DNA from 4 places in the Cyanobium sp. LEGE 06113 genome. Region 4 is predicted to be linked to each of the others. Evidence: predicted binding sites of a transcription regulator. Region 4 holds the regulator's gene; each other region holds the start of a gene.
The links. Region 4 encodes NtcA, which controls nitrogen genes in cyanobacteria. Its sites were predicted from a motif close to GTANCNNNNGNTAC; they were not measured.
Positions count from the first base shown of each region.

Region 1: cynS (cyanase) is a predicted target of NtcA. The motif match lies at 1,729-1,742, and genes of this name have one in related genera.
Region 2: IQ220_RS08875 (P-II family nitrogen regulator) is a predicted target of NtcA. The motif match lies at 2,196-2,209, and genes of this name have one in related genera.
Region 3: IQ220_RS10745 (sensor histidine kinase KdpD) is a predicted target of NtcA. The motif match lies at 1,633-1,646, and genes of this name have one in related genera.

Region 1 is NZ_JADEWM010000008.1:119,211-123,481, forward strand. Features, by position in the region: gene IQ220_RS13185 (formate/nitrite transporter family protein) at 141-1,022, shown strand; gene cynS (cyanase) at 1,150-1,611, opposite strand; gene IQ220_RS13195 (redox protein) at 1,949-2,425, shown strand; gene IQ220_RS13200 (transglutaminase family protein) at 2,466-3,359, opposite strand; gene IQ220_RS13205 (alpha-E domain-containing protein) at 3,344-4,271, opposite strand, start outside.
Region 2 is NZ_JADEWM010000004.1:213,133-217,403, forward strand. Features, by position in the region: gene purB (adenylosuccinate lyase) at 1-331, opposite strand, end outside; gene IQ220_RS08865 (hypothetical protein) at 417-665, opposite strand; gene IQ220_RS08870 (TlyA family RNA methyltransferase) at 792-1,658, shown strand; gene IQ220_RS08875 (P-II family nitrogen regulator) at 1,767-2,105, opposite strand; gene queF (preQ(1) synthase) at 2,312-2,752, shown strand; gene IQ220_RS08885 (cytochrome c biogenesis protein ResB) at 2,740-4,032, opposite strand; gene IQ220_RS08890 (cytochrome c biogenesis CcdA family protein) at 4,037-4,271, opposite strand, start outside.
Region 3 is NZ_JADEWM010000005.1:269,915-274,185, forward strand. Features, by position in the region: gene IQ220_RS10740 (adenosylcobinamide-GDP ribazoletransferase) at 1-460, shown strand, start outside; gene IQ220_RS10745 (sensor histidine kinase KdpD) at 426-1,553, opposite strand; gene IQ220_RS10750 (DUF3155 domain-containing protein) at 2,020-2,391, shown strand; gene IQ220_RS10755 (alpha/beta hydrolase) at 2,414-3,052, opposite strand; gene purH (bifunctional phosphoribosylaminoimidazolecarboxamide formyltransferase/IMP cyclohydrolase) at 3,135-4,271, shown strand, end outside.
Region 4 is NZ_JADEWM010000012.1:2,436-6,706, reverse strand. Features, by position in the region: partial or broken gene dcd (dCTP deaminase) at 1-462, opposite strand, end outside; gene IQ220_RS14570 (cob(I)yrinic acid a,c-diamide adenosyltransferase) at 474-1,121, opposite strand; gene ntcA (global nitrogen regulator NtcA) at 1,311-2,051, shown strand; gene IQ220_RS14560 (DUF3084 domain-containing protein) at 2,108-3,346, shown strand; gene IQ220_RS14555 (resolvase) at 3,343-3,789, shown strand; gene IQ220_RS14550 (DUF3146 family protein) at 3,786-4,043, opposite strand; gene pth (aminoacyl-tRNA hydrolase) at 4,048-4,271, opposite strand, start outside.

The sequences.
Region 1 (4,271 bases), on a different contig from region 4:
TTGGGGCTGAGTCTTCCGAACCTGTGCGGTCCACCCCATCCGAGGATCCCTTCAGCCAACTGATGAATCGCATCAGTCGCTGATCACCAGCCTGCTCTCCAGGGCCAGCTGATCTCTGTTACTTCGATCTTTCCTCTTTCATGGATTACGTCTTACCTAATGAGCTCGTCGATGGGATGATTGCCGCTGGAGGCAAGAAGTCCAGCGTCAGCGTCAAGAACCTTCTGCTGCGAGGCTTCTACTCCGGATCCGTGCTTGGTCTGGCGTTGTGTCTGGCCCTCACCATCATGGTGCAGACGGGCATTCCCTGGATTGGATCATTCATCTTCCCCTTTGGCTTCGCCAGCATCGTGCTGTTTGGCATGGAACTGGTCACCGGTAATTTTGCCCTACTGCCGATGGCGGTCTGGGCCGGCAAGACCACCTGGAAGAAAACCTTCCACAACTGGATGTGGGTGTGGATCGGCAATTTCCTCGGCACGGGCCTGGTCGGCATCCTCTTTGCCATGAGCCTCACCAGTGGAGGAACGGCAGATCTGGCCACCGGGGCCGGTGACTGGGTGGCCGTGGCCAATAAGATCATCGGCCTCAACAAAGCCAATGTGATTGCCAAGTATCAGAACCTCGGAGCTCTTGGATTTTTTCTTGCCTTCCTGCGCGGTCTGATTGCCAACTGGCTGGTCTGCCTGGGAGTCACCCTGGCCCTGGTGAGTAAGAGCGTTCCTGGCAAGATCCTGGCCTGCTGGCTGCCCATCACTGCCTTCCAGGCGCTGGGGATGGAGCATATCGTGGTGAACATGTTCCTGCACACCACGGGCCCCTTGCTGGGTTCAGGCGTGAGTTTCCTTCAGATCGCTTTCTGGAACTATCTGCCGGTGACGCTCGGCAACATTGTGGGTGGCATGGTGTTTATCGGCATGCTCTTCTACAGTACCCACCGCTCTCCGATCAGCAATGTGTTGCCCACCAGGCATGATGAAAAGCTTGAAAGGGAACTCGCCGCCGAGCTGGGAGCGCGCTAAGTTCAGCCCCTGCGATTCCACTGCAGCTGAACGTCTATCTTGAGAATCGGCGCAGTCTTCTTCGTATCAGTCACAAGTGCCGGGCAGCAACGCTGCCCGGTCTTTTTTTATGGGTTCAAGAAGTGGTTCACCACTTCTTGTAGGGCAGGAACTTGCCGCACATGGTAATCTTCACCCTGTCTCCCGTGGGGTTGGCTTCTTTGTCGACATGCAAGGTGAAGTCAATGGCGCTCATGATGCCATCGCCGAACTTCTCTTGAATCACATCCTTCAGTGGCATGCCATACACCTGCATGATCTCGTAGAAGCGGTAGATCAGGGGATCGGTGGGGATCACCGGATCCAGGCTGCCCTTGGTGGGGTAGGTCTGCAGGGCGGCTTCGGTGTCGCCATCCAGGGCGAGCAAACCGGCCAGGGCTGTGGCTTCGTCGCTGGAGGCGCAGGCCTGGCCATAGAACAATGAGGCGACCCACACTTCATCGCGACCAAGGGCCTCACCCAGCTCGGAGAAGCTGAGTCCTTTGGCTTTCTTGGCCTTCAGAAGTGCGGCCGTCAAGGGCGATCCGCTGGAGCCAGGTGTTGATGACATGGTCATAAAAGTTGAGATCTGATGTGGCAGCCAAGCAGCTGATCTGTGGGCCCTCTGCTGCTTGATGTGCTGCAAGATGGAGCCCCTTCATGATGTCGTCATGGCTGTGATTCTCGTGTGTTGATCGATACGACAAGGCACTGAACCTGCTGTGCCGGCCACCTTCTGGCCCGTGCCACTCCCCTGCGGCCCAGTGCAGAAACTGCCCAGGCGGTCGGCCGTTTGGTAGTGGCGGCCACACTGGCTGGGGTACGGTGTTCGGTTCACTGGATTACGCCCAACCGGTGCGCGCCCAACACCGACTGCCATGACTGCCACAACGCCGAGACCGGCGCCGATGTTCGAGCTAATCCCCTACGAGAAGTTCCGCGACACCCCCGCGGTGCGCTTCTTCGACATCACTGTGGCCGCGTCCAATGCCCGGGATCTGGTGATCCACTCGGGGCCCGCCACCTCCCCTCCGGACGATCCGGCCACGGCAGCCTGGCAGTTCTACCTGCATCCCCACCAGGAGGACAATCTGCTCGCCCTGCACGGCGGCCGCACCTTCTATCTGGTGAACTTCGGCTGGAACTACCCCTTCCACATCGTGCGGCTCGATACGGGCGGCGACATCCTCAGGATTCCGCCGGGAACCTTCCATCGTTCCGTTTCCGATCCTGACGGCTCGGTGGTGCTCAACCAGGCTGTGCGCGAACCGGGTGTCAGCCTGGTGCAGGAATTCCGCGTCTACAACAGCCGGAGGATTCCGAGGCTGTTCGCCACCACCTTCAAAACCGCGCCGCTGCCCAAACTGCACGGTCTGCACTGGTAAGGCGTGTTGGCTGAATGCTGACCACCCAGCCCCGCCGCGATCAGCCCAGGGGCAGGCTGGCCTCCAGGGGGGCGACGGGATCGAGAATCTCCGCTTCGATCAGCCAGTCAAAGCTGCTGCTCACCCCAGCTGGGCCTGAAAAGCAGCCGGTGATGGCCGCGGTGAGTTCCGGCTTCGAGGACGTGGCCAGGGTGATGTAGCGATCGTCGACCGGACCCTTGCCGCTGGGGTCGTAGCCGCGCCAGCCGGCTCCCGGCAGGTACACCTCCGTCCAGGCGTGCAGGTCGTACTGCTCGGGAGCGGGATCCACCAGGTGGTAGCCGCTGACGAACCGGGCCGGCAGGCCCACGCAGCGGCAGGCCTCCACCATCAGCATGGCCAGGTCACGGCAGGAGCCCACCCGTTCCTTGAGGGTGCGGCCGGCAGGCCAGGCGGGACCCACGTGGCGCTGGGTGTACTTCACCCGGTCCTGGATCATCTCCACCAGCTGATCGAGAAACATCAGGGCCCGCTGGTCGCTGCCCATCAGGGCCTCCTGGGCCATGTCCACGGCGGCGGGGTCGTGCTGGCCATTGGGCAGCCAGCCGCCGAGGGCGCCCTGCAGGTCGCCGTTGAGGTGGCCCACGGGGTAGGGCAGCAGCGGCTCGTTGGCCTCCAGGCAGGCCTGCAGATCCGGCGGCGCGTGGGAGACCACCGTGCTGCTGGCCTCGATGCGGAAGCTGTCACAGGAGCCGCCGAAGCGGGCCCGCAGAATCTCATCACCACTGGCGGCGATCAGGGGGAACAGGGAGCTGGGCTCAGGATCGATCCTGAGCTGGAAGTCCAGCAACGTCTGAAAGCCATGGCCCCGGGGCTTGAGACAGAAGCGATGGGCTCCGAGCAGAACAGGCGCGCTGTACCGGTAGCTGAACGAGTGCTTCAGGCGCGCACGCATGCCGGATCCGCGTTCTGGGACTCAAGGCTGGTCGCCACGAAGTAGCGCCCCTCGATCAGGTTGTGCAGTCGGTTGAGGTCGCTCTGCAGGGCGTCGATGGCCTCATGGAGGCCTACCGCGAACAGGTCGTCGATGCGGGTGTAGCTCCAGCGGGCCAGGGTGAGGCCACTGAGGCACTCCAGCTCGTCCGGTGCACCGGGCACCGAGCGGCCCTGCACGATCCTGAGGGTGTCCTGAATCCGCTCCAGGCAGTAGCGCACCGAGCGCGGAAAGATCGGGTCGAGCAGCAGGAAGCCGGCCACGGCGCGGGGTTCGATCGCCTGTTGACGCGCCTGGCGGAACATCTGGTAGGCCCCGGCGCTGCGCAGCAGCGAGATCCACTGCAGTTCATCCAGCACGCCGCCCACCTCGTCGGGGGAGGGCAGCAGCAGGAAGTACTTCACATCGAGGATGCGGGTGGTCTTGTCGGCCCGCTCCAGCAGCCGCCCCAGCCGGCTGAATTGCCAGGAGAGATCGCGGCTCAGGGTGGAGTCGGTGATGCCGTAGAAGAGCTGGCAAGCCCGGCGGATGTCGCGCAGTTGCTCCTGGGGGGGTTGTTTCCAGAAGCTTTCATTCTCCTGCAGCGTCCAGTAGATGTCGTTGAGCTGCTCCCACATCTCGGTGGTGATCACTTCGCGGATCTGCCGGGCGTTCTCCCGGGCAATGGCGATGCAGTTGGCCACGCTGTTGGGATTTTCCTCAGCCCGCACCAGGAACTCGATCACATCGTCGGGGCTGCCATTGGTATAAAGCTTGTCGAAGAGTTCCCGTTCGCCGCTGGCATCGATCAGGGGCAGCCAGGGTTCGGCGCTGCCCGGGGGGCAGTCGAGGGCCATGGCCTCGCTCACCTCCACGAAGCGGGAGATATTCTCA
Region 2 (4,271 bases), on a different contig from region 4:
GCACGGAGGCCTTCATCTGCAGCGCCAGCCCCGTGTCGAGCACGTCGGAGCTGGTCATGCCCACGTGGATGTAGCGCCCCGCATCGCCCACGTGTTCATTCACATTGGTGAGGAAGGCGATCACGTCATGGCGTACCTCGGCCTCGATGCTGAGGATCCGCTCCACGCTGAAGCTGGCCTTGTCCCTGATCTGGGCCAGAGCCTCGGCGGGCACCCGACCCAGCTCGCTATTGGCGGCTGTGGCGGCGATTTCCACGTCAAGCCAGCTCTGGAACTTGGCCTGCTCGCTCCAGATGGCGCCCATCTCAGGCAGGGTGTAACGCTCGATCAAGGCCCAGCGGGTGGGAACGGCCCATCCAATGTATGGGTCGGTATGGATGGGGCCGTCCAGGACGCGGCTGTAAGGCCCACCGGGATCAGGCCAGGACCCTGAGCTGACGGTGGGCCACCTCCCACTGCACCATCGCCCCCCAGCTCTGTTGGCGTACCCAGCAGCGCCCACCCCGGCACTGGATCAGCTGGAAGGGGGGGAGGTCGGGGGGCTGGTTGCGCAGCGTGACAAAGCTGCCAGGGCTCAGGGCCTCGATGAGCTGGGCCGACTGACGGTGGCGTTCCAGGTCGGCCACCTGGGCTGTGGCTGGAATGCTGGCTGCGCTGGACTGCATACTGCCGCTCGGGGGCTGGGGCCATCTTCAGGCGGCTGAGGGCGCCGCCGTGGACAATCACGCAATCTGTTCCGTTTGCTTTGTGGTTTGATCAGGGAACGGCAACACCTGTCCGCTCCCGGAGTCGTGGCTTCGAAACAGCGCCTGGATCTAGAACTGGTGGCCCGCGGCTTGGTGGAGACACGCCAACAGGCCCAGGTGCTGATCCGCGCCGGCCGCGTGCGCAGCGGCGAGCGCATCCTTGACAAACCCGGCACTGAGGTGGCGCCTGCGTTGCCGTTGAAAGTGCTGCAGCTGCCCCGTTACGTGTCCCGCGGTGGCGAGAAGCTGGAGCTGGCCCTGGCCAGCTTCCCGATCCCTGTGAGCGGTCGGGTGTGTCTTGATGGCGGCATCTCGACGGGCGGCTTCACCGACTGCCTGCTGCAGCACGGGGCTGCGCGAGTGTACGGCATTGATGTGGGTTACGGCCAGACGGCCTGGCGGCTGCGCTGTGACCCGCGGGTGGTGCTCAAGGAGCGCACGAACCTGCGCCATCTCACCCCTGAAGCGCTGTTCGGCGCGAGCGACCCCAGACCGGATCTGGCCGTCGCCGACGTGTCGTTCATCTCCCTGGCCCTGGTGCTGCCGGCTTTGCTGGCGCTGCTGAGAGGATCATCAGCCACTGCAGGGCGCGATCTGATCCTGCTGGTCAAACCCCAGTTCGAGGTGGGGAAGGGCCAGGTGGGCAAAGGCGGTGTGGTCCGCAGTCCGCAGGCCCATCTCGGGGCGATCACGGCGGTGCTGGCGGCTGCTGAACAGCTGGGCCTTCAGGCCTCAGGCCTTGTGGCCTCTCCGATCACAGGCCCTGCCGGCAACCACGAGTACCTGCTCTGGCTGCGTTCGGCGGCATTGGAGAGCGTTCCAGCGCTGGCGAACTGGGCCTTGCCGCAGCATCCGAAGGACAGGATTGCAGCGATCAAAGCGTGCGTTGACCTCGCCCTGGCTATCCCCTGAGCCGGCGTCGTGGGAAAGGGGGCCGCACTGGCCCCCTTGTGGTCTGGTGGTGGAGGGGGCAGAACTGAGCTGGCGTGCTCAGGGAAGAGAGGTCAGAGCCTGATGGGCTCAGATCGCGCCGCTGTCGCGATCACCGGTGCGGATGCGGATCACGCCGTCGATGGTGCCCACAAAAATCTTGCCATCGCCAATTTCGCCGGTGCGGGCAGCGTCCTGGATGGCATCGACCACGGTGTCCACCTTGTCGTCATCTACCACAATTTCGAGCTTGAGCTTCTGGAGGAATTCCACCGTGAATTCGGAACCCCGATAGCGCTCCACCTGACCTTTCTGACGACCAAAGCCGCGAACCTCGCTGACGGTCATGCCCACGATGCCGGCATTGACCAGCGCAATCTTGACGTCTTCAAGCTTGAAGGGCCGAATGATGGCCTCGACTTTTTTCATGGATACCGGTGGGCTGGACGATCAGGGTCTCATGGCTCGCCGCTTTTGGCGGAGAGGGGTCCATTAGGCCTGAGCCAAGGGGGTGTTGTCGTAGCCAATGTTACTTGGCCAGCGCCTCGACAGGATCCCCGCTTCTGGGCCGGAGCGGGCCCCAGGCCCTCAGATGCTTTCAGCCATCATGGTCGTGACCCGCTCAGTGCCCTGCCGTGTCCACGCCATCTGCCACGCCCGAGGCGAGTGCCGGCTCCGCCCCGGGCCGCACCCAGACCCCCCTCTACGGCGAACGGGCCATCGCAGAATCCCGGTTGATCTGCTTTGACAATCCCCGGCCGGGGCGTCCTTACGACATCGCCATCACCCTGCCGGAATTCACCTGCCTTTGCCCCTTTTCGGGCTATCCCGATTTCGCGACTCTGCGCCTGCTCTACCAGCCTGGTCCCCGGGTGATGGAGCTCAAGGCGATCAAGCTCTACGTGAACAGTTACCGCAATCGCAGCATCTCCCATGAGGAGGTGGCCAACCGGATCCTGGACGACTTCGTGGTGGCCTGCGAGCCGACATGGATGCAGCTGGAAGCTGATTTCAATCCGCGCGGCAACGTCCACACGGTGGTCACGGTTCGCCACGGCAGTCGTCAGGCCTGCTGAGGCGGGTTGAGCAACTCCGGCAGCTCCCGTGCGAAGGCCGTGAGATTGCGGTTGCAGAGGCCGGCCACGTGCAGCCTCCCGGCCTCGCTGATCGCCCAGAGCTGGCGCGTGGCCAGCAGGCTCAGGCCACCGCCGGCCAGGGCGATGGCAAAACCCGCGTACACCAGGGGCACTCCCGGATCACGCTTCAGCAGGATGCCGCTGGCCGGCAGCACCGAAGCCACCCGCACCGGCAGGCCGTTGACCTCCAGTGGGGAGGCGCCGATACCCAGCTGCCCGAGCCTGGCGCCATCAGCCCCGAACACCTCCACCGGACCCTGCTCGCTGCTGAGGCTGAGCAGGACAGGATCGGAGCCATCGGGTCGGGTGGGCAGCACCAGGCCCCACACCTGCTCCCCCAGCTCAGGGAAGCTCTGCAGGGGAAGTTGCAGCAGCGGGCTGCGGCCCAGTTGAACAGTGATAGCGGCCAGCCCCCAGTCGGCCTGGTAGAGGGTGACGCCCTGGAAGCGCAAGGGGTGGTTTACGCTGATCTGGGAAGCCTTCAGCAGCGTGCCGGTCTCGCCGTCGCCTTCCAGCAGCCGCAGGTCGGAGCGGAACTGTTCCGGCCGCCCGGCGGGATCGCGCTCCACGGCGAAGCTGTCGAGGGCGAGGGTGAGGGTGCTGTGGCCGCGGCTGTCCACCAGCTCCAGGCTGCGCCCAGGTGCCAGGAATTGCTCAGCCCGCTGGCCCCCGAGGGCTCCCCAGGCGGCCCCCAGCATCAGCACCACCATGCCGGCATGCACCAGCAGGGGGCCCACCCGCCCCAGCACGCCCCGCCGGGCGGCGAGGCGATCGGGCTGGCGCTGCACCTGCCAGCCCTCGGCCCGCAGCCGATCCTCCAGGCGTTGCAGATCGGCGCTGGCATCGTCGCAGGCCCGCGTTTCGGCCACGTTCAGCTTGCTGAGCTGACGCGGGCTGCGGTAGTCGACCCAGCGCAGCGAGGCCCGCAGGGCGGGCCACTGACGCCTCCAGCTGCAGAGCAGAAGCGAGAGGGCCAGCCAGGCCAGCAGGGCCAGGAACCAGTGGCTGGAATACACATGGTCGAGTTCCAGGGCGAGCACCCTGTCGGCATTGAGTACCCCCAGCCAGGGCTGGGGGTCGTAGAGCTGGTGGTAAAGGCCCTCCGGCTCCTTCTGCGGAATGGCCGTGCCGACACCGCTGGCGATGGCGATCACGATCAACAGACCGATGGCCAGACGGAGATCGGCAATCCAGCCAGCCAGGCGTTGCAGGGCACTCATGGGGTCAGGTCCAGTTGGCGACCAGCATCACCAGACCCGTGGCCAGCAGCACGGCGCCGCTCAGGGGCGGCACCCATTGGCCCAGGCGCCGCAGTCTGAGCAGACCCTGCAGGCTGGCGGCCACAGTGCCGGCCAGCAGCAGGGGCACCACCTGCCCGGCCCCGAAGCTGGTGAGCAGGAGCATGCCCACCAGGGGCTTGCCCACCTGGGCCATCCAGGCCAGCAGCACCGCCAGCACG
Region 3 (4,271 bases), on a different contig from region 4:
GCAGGCGGCCCTGCTGCTGGCTCTGCTGCGGGGGGCCGGCCTGGTGTGCCTGGCGGGCGCGGCCCCCATGGCCCTGCTGTGGACGGGCTTCTGGGGGCGGCTGTCGCCGCTGCTGGCGATGGCCCGCTTCCCCTACCTGCGCCAGGATCCCGCCGCCGGCGGCAGCGCCGGGTTCCACCGCCGTCACTGGCGAGGCCTGCGCCGGGAGCTGCTGCCTGCCCTGCTGGCCGGGCCCCTGGTGGCTGGCCTGGCGCTGATGCTGGATCCGCCCCGGGCCCAGGCAGCGGGGAGCTTCGGCTGGCTGCCGCTGCTGGGGCTCGTGCCCGCCGTGCTGGTGCCGTTCTGGCTGGGGCGCCGCCTCGGCGGCCACAGCGGCGACAGTTACGGCGCCTGCGTGGAGTGGAGCGAAGCCCTGGCCCTGCTGCTCATGGGGCTGGTGCTGCGGGCGCTGGCAGGCTGAGGCAGAAGGCATTGCCGTGCGCCGGCAGGGCAGGGTCAAGGTCTGCCGGGGCGTTGCACAGCACCAGCTCGCCGCCGAGGTGGCGGGCCAGATCGGCGGCCAGCGCCAGGCCGAGGCCGCTGCCGGGCTGGGCGGCGCCCGCCGTGCCCCGCTCCCCCCTGCGAAAAATCCGCTGGCGCTCCGGTGCAGGGATCGGTGGCCCCCCGTCCCACACCACCAGCTGCCAGCCCCCTGCTGGCGTGGGCCGGCACTGCAGCCCCACCGCCGAGCCGGAGGAGCTGTAGCGAAAGGCGTTCTCGAGCAGGTTGGCCACGATTTCAGCCACCGCCCCGCTGTCGCCCTGCCACTGGGGCAGGGCCTGGGGCCCCTGCCAGGGGCGCCCCTGCAGGGCCGCGGTGGCGCAGGCCCGCTGCACCAGGCGCTCCAACAGGTCCGCCAGGGGCTGGCTGGCGGCCCCGCCGAGGCTGGGCGGCAGCAGCAGCGGCCCCGGTCCAGGCTCCTGGGCCGGCTCGAGGTTGCCACCGCCGAGGCGATCGATGGCGTCCACGTAGCGCTGCAGCTGCCGCTCCTCCTGCAGCAATCCCTCCACCAGAGGGCGGTTGCGCTCATCCCCGTCCAGCCGCCGCAGCAGCAGCTGACCGAAGGTGCGCAGGGCGGCGAGGGGATTGCGCAGTTGATGCAGCAGCACGGTGAGTTGCTCGTGCTGGGCGAGCAGCTGCTGTTGCAGGCGCTGTTGCTCCAGGTCGAGGCAGAGCCCCTCGGTGAGGCAGAGGGCCACGGCCTGCAGGCGCTGGCGCAGCGGCTCGGGCCAGGGCAGCGCCGCGGTGTCGACCTGCAGGGCACCCAGCAGCACACCGCCGTGACGCAGCGGCAGCCAGCGGCGCAGATCGGCCACGGCGGTCAGCGGATTGTCGAGGGCCACCGCCGCAAGTGTGCGATTCGCCATCGGCCACTGGCCTACTGGCAGTAGCTGCGGGCTCTTGCCCTCACCCACGTCTGCCACGTACACCACCAGCGAGGTCACGTCGGGCCGGTCGGCGAACTGGGCGAGCTGGAACTGCAGCAGGCTGAGAAAGCGCTTGGAGACAGCCATCACCTCGGCCCCGGGCAGCAATCCAGAAACAAATTTGGCGGAACGTGAAGCAAACCGAGAAAAGAAGCTTAATATCTCGGTATCGACCACTACTCCCTGAGCCGTCCTGGGCCTGGAGCAGCGTCTGGTCCGCTTCAGTTGCGCTTTTGCTCAAACGAAGCTACAGCAGTGGCAGGGCAGTCCGTCCAACGGGCCGTCCCTCCTGCTGGGTTCCGCGCCTTAAGGGCTTTGCGGAATCTGCCGACGCTGCTCTGCCAGTTCTGCGGCCACGGTCGGTTGCGCCACCCTTTGGATGCTGCCCAGCGTCCATCCAGTCCGCCAGCCCCAGGGCTTCCGGGTTCACCCCTTCCGGCCTCCATGCGCCGGTTCCCTTCCCTCGGTTCCACGCCGCCGGTCCATGGCCATCGGGTCCTCCCCGCCCGGCCTCTCCAGTCCCCTCTCTCTCCCCGCCGCGGGAGCTGCCTCCATGTCGAAGAAGCGCAAGCGGATCAGCCGCCGTCGTCTTGCCGGTCAGCGCGTCCTGGCCCATGTCTCCACGTTCAACCTGGAGACCGGCTCCCACAAGCCCGTGACGGCTGCCCGCCGTTACATCGCCGAACAGGCCCTGGTGCCGCCGGCCCTGCTCAACGTGCGCCGCAACGAGCACACCACCGACCGCTTCTTCTGGGGTGAGAAGGGCCTGTTCAGCGCCCAGTACGCCGAGGAGAACCACTTCCTGTTCCCATCGCTGCGCTCCATCGTCGACAGCATCGGTGAAGAGGTGCTGTTCGAGGGCATCGAGGCCCTCGCCTCCGACGACTGGGAGGAGATGGAAGAGTACGAGTACGCCTTCGTCTGATCCACACCGCTTCTGAGTCAGCTCAGGCCTCCATCCAGGCGTCCGTGATGGCGCTGCGGATGGAGGGAATCAGGGCCATGTCGATCGTGTGGCCGCCCGGGAAGCCCAGCAGTTCCACGCCATGGCCGCCGGCCCGCAGCCGCTCGGACAGTTCGACGCTGGCGGCGAAGGGCACCACCGGATCCTGCTGGCCGTGGGTGAGCAGCACAGGGAAGCTCTGGTGGTCTCCGCCGCAGAGTTGCCAGTCAGGGTGGGGGTAGCCGCTGCAGCCCACCACCCCAGCCACGGGCAGGCCGGCCCCGCCGCTGGCCACGTCCAGCGCCATGGCGGCACCCTGGGAGAAGCCCAGCAGCACCGTGCGCCGCAGCGGCACCTCCTGACCCAGGGCCTCCAGCCGCTGGCGTAGGCCCTCCAGGGCCCCAGGCAGTTCGGGCCAGCCGCTCTGCTGCAGGTCGTACCACTGCCGCCCCGCACCGCTGGGGTGCAGGCCAGGGGCCCGCAGGGCCACCACGCTGGTGTCTGCGTTCACCAGCAGGTCGGCCAGATCGAGCAGGTCGTCGGCGTCGGCGCCCCAGCCGTGCAGCAGCACCAGCCGCCGATCGCCGCTGCTGGGCCCCCGACGCAGCAGCGCCTCGGCCGGTGGCGGTTGGGGTGCGGGCACGGCGTGGAGCAGGGCTGGCGGCAGCAGTCTGGGCCACGGGCCGCTGCGTAGGTTGGCCTTCTGCCCCTGCCCAGCTGCCACCATGGCCCCCACGGCTCTCCTGAGCGTCTCCAACAAGGATGGTCTGGTGCCCCTGGCCCAGGGCCTGATCGCGGCGGGCTACCGGTTGATCTCCAGCGGTGGCACCGCGGCGGCGCTGCAGACCGCGGGCCTGGCGGTGACCCGGGTGGCCGAGCACACCGGCGCTCCGGAAATCCTGGGGGGCCGGGTCAAGACCCTCCATCCCCGCATCCATGGCGGCATCCTGGCGCGGCGCCAGGACCCCTCCCACCAGGCGGATCTGGACGCCCAGGCCATCGACCCGATCGACGTGGTGGTGGTGAACCTCTACCCCTTCCGCGAAACCGTGGCCGACCCAGCCGTGCCGTTCGACACCGCCATCGAGACCATCGACATCGGAGGGCCGGCCATGGTGCGGGCTGCGGCCAAGAACCATGCCGATGTGGCGGTGCTGACCAGCCCCCAGCAGTACGGCGCCTTTCTCGAGGCCCTGGCCGCCGGGCCCCTCCGCCACGATCTGCGCCGGCGCCTCGCCCTGGAGGCCTTTGCCCACACGGCCGCCTATGACGCGGCGATCAGTCGCTGGCTGGCCGAGCGCCTGGCCGCGGAGCCAGGGGCTCCACCAGCGGCTCAGCCAGGGCCTGAAGCCACAGCGGAGCCCCTGCAGCTGGAGCTGCCGGCCCGCCAGGCGCTGCGCTACGGCGAAAATCCCCACCAGCCGGCCACCTGGTACAGCGCCGCCAGCGCCGGCTGGGGCGCGGCGCGGCAACTGCAGGGCAAGGAGCTCAGCTACAACAACCTGATTGACCTCGATGCCGCCCTGGCCACGGTGCGGGAGTTCGGCTACGGCTTGGCCGCCCAGCCCGCGGCGGTGGTGGTCAAGCACACCAACCCCTGCGGTGTGGCCACGGGCAGTGGCTGCGCCGATGCCCTGCACCGCGCCCTGGAGGCCGATCGCGTGTCGGCCTTCGGCGGCATCGTGGCCCTCAACACGCCGGTGGATGGTGCCGCAGCGTCCCATCTCACCAGCCTCTTCCTGGAGTGCGTGGTGGCCCCGGCCTTCGAGCCTGAGGCCAGGGAGCTGCTGGCCGCGAAGGCCAACCTGCGCCTGCTGGAGCTGGACGCCGAGGCGATCGAGCGGGCGCCGCGCCAGCAGCTG
Region 4 (4,271 bases):
GTCAGCCCCTGAGGAATTGCTGAACTCCAGGGTGAGGTGGCCCTCCCAGCTGGCCTCGGCGGGAGTGGTGTTGACGATGATGCCCAGGCGGGCGTAGGTGCTCTTGCCCAGGCAGATCACCGTGATGTTGGGCGGCACCCTGAGGTGCTCAAGAGCCACCCCGAGGCCATAGGAATGGGCGGGCAGGATGAAATACCGCCCATCCGCATCTTCGTGCAGGGATGCGGGCTCCAGGTTGGCAGGATTGAAGCGCTTGGGGTTCATCACCGTTCCGGGCACATGGCGGAAGATGAGGAATTCCTGGGGCGAGAGGCGCAGGTCGTAGCCGTAGGAGGAGCAGCCGAAGCTGAGCACCGGACTGCTGGCCTGAGCGGGGTCAAGGTGGCGGACCAGCGTGCCCTGGAAGGGCTCCAGCATGCCGCCGGACGCCTGCTGCTTGATCCAACGGTCGTTCTTGAGCATCGGAGGCCGGCCTAACAGCCGCGGCGGAGCTGGGTGACCTGGTCAGCCAGGGCCATCAGCTCAGGTGCCATGGAGGGTCCGGTCAGAATGACATCCAGGTGGGGGGGCCGCTGCTCCAGGGTGGTGAGCACCTCCTGGAGGGGCAGATAGCCCAGCTCCACGGCGAGGCCGAGTTCATCGAGCACCATCAGGTCGACGCTGCCGTGGAGCAGCTGCTGGCGACTGAAGGCCCAGACCTCCTGCACCGCCTCCAGGATCTCGCCGCCATGGGTTGGAGCCGGTTCGGCCAGGCAGGTGGCCACGGCCGGCCGCAGCCACTGGAGGCGGCCGCAGAGCCAGGGGCTGGCGGCAAGCCCCTGCTCCACCCCACCCTTGAGCAGCTGACTCACCAGCACCCGGCTGCCGAGGCCAGCGCTGCGCAGGGCCAGGCTGAGCACAGCCGCCACACTGCCCCGGAACGGGGCGGTGTGGACCTGGAGCATGCCCTCCGGCTGGGCCAGCCGGCGCCGCGGACGCACAGTCGCCGGAAGGGCCGCAGCAGGCAGAGCCACAGGAGCCACGGGCCGATGGGCCGTGTGCACAGCGGCCTCGGCAGGCGCGGAACCCACCACCTCGAGCCGGACTCCGGAACCGGGGCTGCTCGAGAGACTGGCGGCCATGGACCCTGCAGCGACGCAGGACTGAATGTAGCGGTCGCGTGGCGTAGCGCTCGGCACAACCACCACCTGTGGTGGGTCCACCCACACGCACGCCGGTGCGCCCGGACTCACCGGCCCCCAAAAGGTGCCTGTTGCTACATGAGGGCCCCCATCGCATCTATAGGGTCCGCCCATATGCCTGACCCAGCCATGGTTGGCGCCACACGCGGGTTCAGCCGTACGGCCAACACACCCAGCAGCGGTGCACCAGGGGTGGTGGGCGGCATGGGGGCCGCCGGCCAGGGCCACCAGACCCTGCTGGAGGTGATCCGGGCCTTGGGAGGCAGCAGCGTCGAGGCGATCGAGCGCAGCAAGACGATCTTCTTCCCGGGGGATCCGGCCGAGCGGGTCTATCTGCTGCGGCGCGGAGCCGTTCGCCTCTCGCGGGTGTACGAATCCGGAGAGGAGATCACCGTGGCGCTGCTGCGGGAAAACAGCCTGTTCGGGGTGCTCTCCCTGCTCACTGGCCAGCGCTCAGACCGCTTCTACCACGCGATCGCCTTCACCCGCGTGGAGCTTCTGAGCGCACCGGCCACCTCTGTGCGCAAGGCGATCGAACAGGACGCCAGCGTGGGCCTGCTGCTGCTGCAGGGGCTCTCCTCACGGATCCTGCAGACCGAAACCATGATCGAGACCCTCACGCACCGCGACATGAGTTCGCGGCTCGTGAGCTTTCTGCTGGTGCTCTGCCGCGACTTCGGCGTGCCGGGTTCGGAGGGCATCACCATCGACCTGCGTCTCTCCCACCAGGCCATCGCCGAGGCCATTGGCTCCACCCGGGTGACGATCACCCGCCTGTTGGGAGACCTGCGCAACGAAGGGCTGGTTCAGATCGACCGCAAGAAGATCACCGTGTTCGATCCGATCGCCCTGGCCAAGCGCTTCAGCTGACATCGGCCTGAAGCCCAGCGGCCAAGGCGGGATACTGGCTCCATACGAGGACACCTGTGTCGGGCTGGCTGCTGATCCTGGCGCTGCTGGTTCTCGGCGGCGTGCTCTCCACCCTGGGCGACCGCCTGGGCAGCCGGGTCGGCAAGGCCAGGCTGAGTCTGTTCAAGCTGCGGCCGCGGCGCACCGCCGTGCTGATCACGGTGCTGACAGGCAGCCTGATCAGTGCCATGTCCCTCGGGCTGATGCTGCTGGTGAGTGAGCGCCTGCGCACGGGACTGTTCGAGCTCGACCAGCTGGAGGAGCGGCTCAGTGGCACCCGCAGCCAGCTCGAGGCCAGTCGCCAGCGCCTCAGCACCAGCCAGGCGGAGGTGGCCAGGGCTCAGGCCGGCCAGCGCAAGGTGCAGCAGGAGCTGGCCCAGGCCGAGCGGCGCAGCGCCGCCCTGCGCAAGGAGTTGGCCCCCCTGCAGGCCCAGCGGGCCAGGCTGGAGCGCGACAAGGTGGCGCTCGAACAACAGAACCGGAGCCTGGAGGGTCAACGCGCTCGCCTCAGCGAGGTGGTGCGGGGCCGGGACGCTGAAATCCAGCGCACCGAGGCTGAACTGGCCGCAGTGCGGGAGCGGATCGCAGCAGGGGCCCAGGAGCTGCGTGAGCTCGAAAACAACCTGATCGCCCTGCGGCGCGGCGACGTGGTGATCACCACCGGCCAGTCCCTGGCCAGCGCCAAGGTGAAGCTGGAGAACCCCGGCCAGGCCCAGGAGGTGATCACGGCGTTGCTGCAGCAGGCCAACCTCAATGCCTTCCGGCGCGTGCTGCCGGGGGAGGCGGTCGATCGGCAGATCCTGCTGGTGCCCAGCAACGACATCAGCCGTCTGGAGGGGCTGCTGGCTCGACCCGGCACCTGGGTGGTGAGCATCCTCTCGGCCGCCAACGTGCTGCGCGGCGAGAGACAGGTGCTGGCCTTCCCCGACCTGCGTCCGAATCGGCGGGTGGTGGCCGCCGGTGAGGTGATGGCCCGCACCACGATCGAGGCCGGCCTGCGCAGCCCCGACCAGCTGGCCCGCCGGCTCAACCTGCTGCTGGCGGCTGCCTATGCCCAGGCCCAGCGCCAGGGCACGATGGAGGATGGACTGCAGTTCGATGCCGCCAGCTTCAACCAGCTCACCCAACGGCTGGCGGAGCGCCCAAGCGACGCGGTGGTGCAACTCGAGGCGGTGGCACTGCGCGACGCCGACACCCCCGACCCGATCTCCGTGGAACTGAGGATTTCGGGCAACAGAGGGGCCGGCCGCCCGTGAGGGGGGCGTCGCTGCTGGCGGGGCTCGATCCCGGGCGCAGCAAGTGCGGGCTGGTGCTGGCCGATTCCAGGGCGTCGGTGCTGGTGCAGGCCGCGATTCTGGCGCCGGCGGAGGCGTTGGCCCTGCTGCGGCACTGGCAATCCCAGCGAGGCCTCACCCAGGTGGTGCTCGGCAACGGCACCGGCAGTGGCCCCTGGCCCGCCCAGTTGCAGGGCTGCGGGCTCGATCCCCATCCCGTGGATGAGCGGGGCACCACCCTGGCGGCCCGCAGTCGCTTCTGGGAACTGGAGGGGGCCGGCAGCTGGCGCCGGCTGCTGCCCCCGGGACTGCGCCTGCCCCCCCGGGATCTGGACGACGTGGTGGCCCAGTTGCTGCTGGAGCGCTGGCTCGGGCGCCCGCTCAGCCGGGATGACGTGCCGCTGCTGCGCCACTGGCCCGCCTAGAAGCGGGCGCGCACGGTGAAGGCGTAATCGCCGCCGGGTTCGAGCTGGTAGTCGGCCTTGAGCAGGAAGCGCAGCAGGGCGTCCTGGATCAGCGCCCGGCCCAGGGAGGGCTCCACCTGCAGTTCACCCCGGTCGAAGGCCCAGCTGAAGGTCCAGTGGAAGCCACCGGCGCTCACCTCCCCCTCCAGCCGTCGATGGCTGAAGCTCTGGTGCAGCACCCGCAACTGGGCCGTGGTGAGGGGCAGAGAGGCCATCCGCTCAGGCTGGGGGGTGCTGGGGCTGAAAACTGTTCAAACGATTACCAGCCCGTTCCAGCCCCAGGCGCTGGATCAGGCCGATGCCCGCCTCCACCTCGCTGAGCACGTCCTCAAGGCAGGGCTGCTCTGCAGGAGAGAAGCGCCCGAGCACATGACCCAGAGTGCGGGCCCGACGCTCGGCTGGCGTGTCAGCCGGAGCACCGATGCCGATGCGCAGGCGCGGAA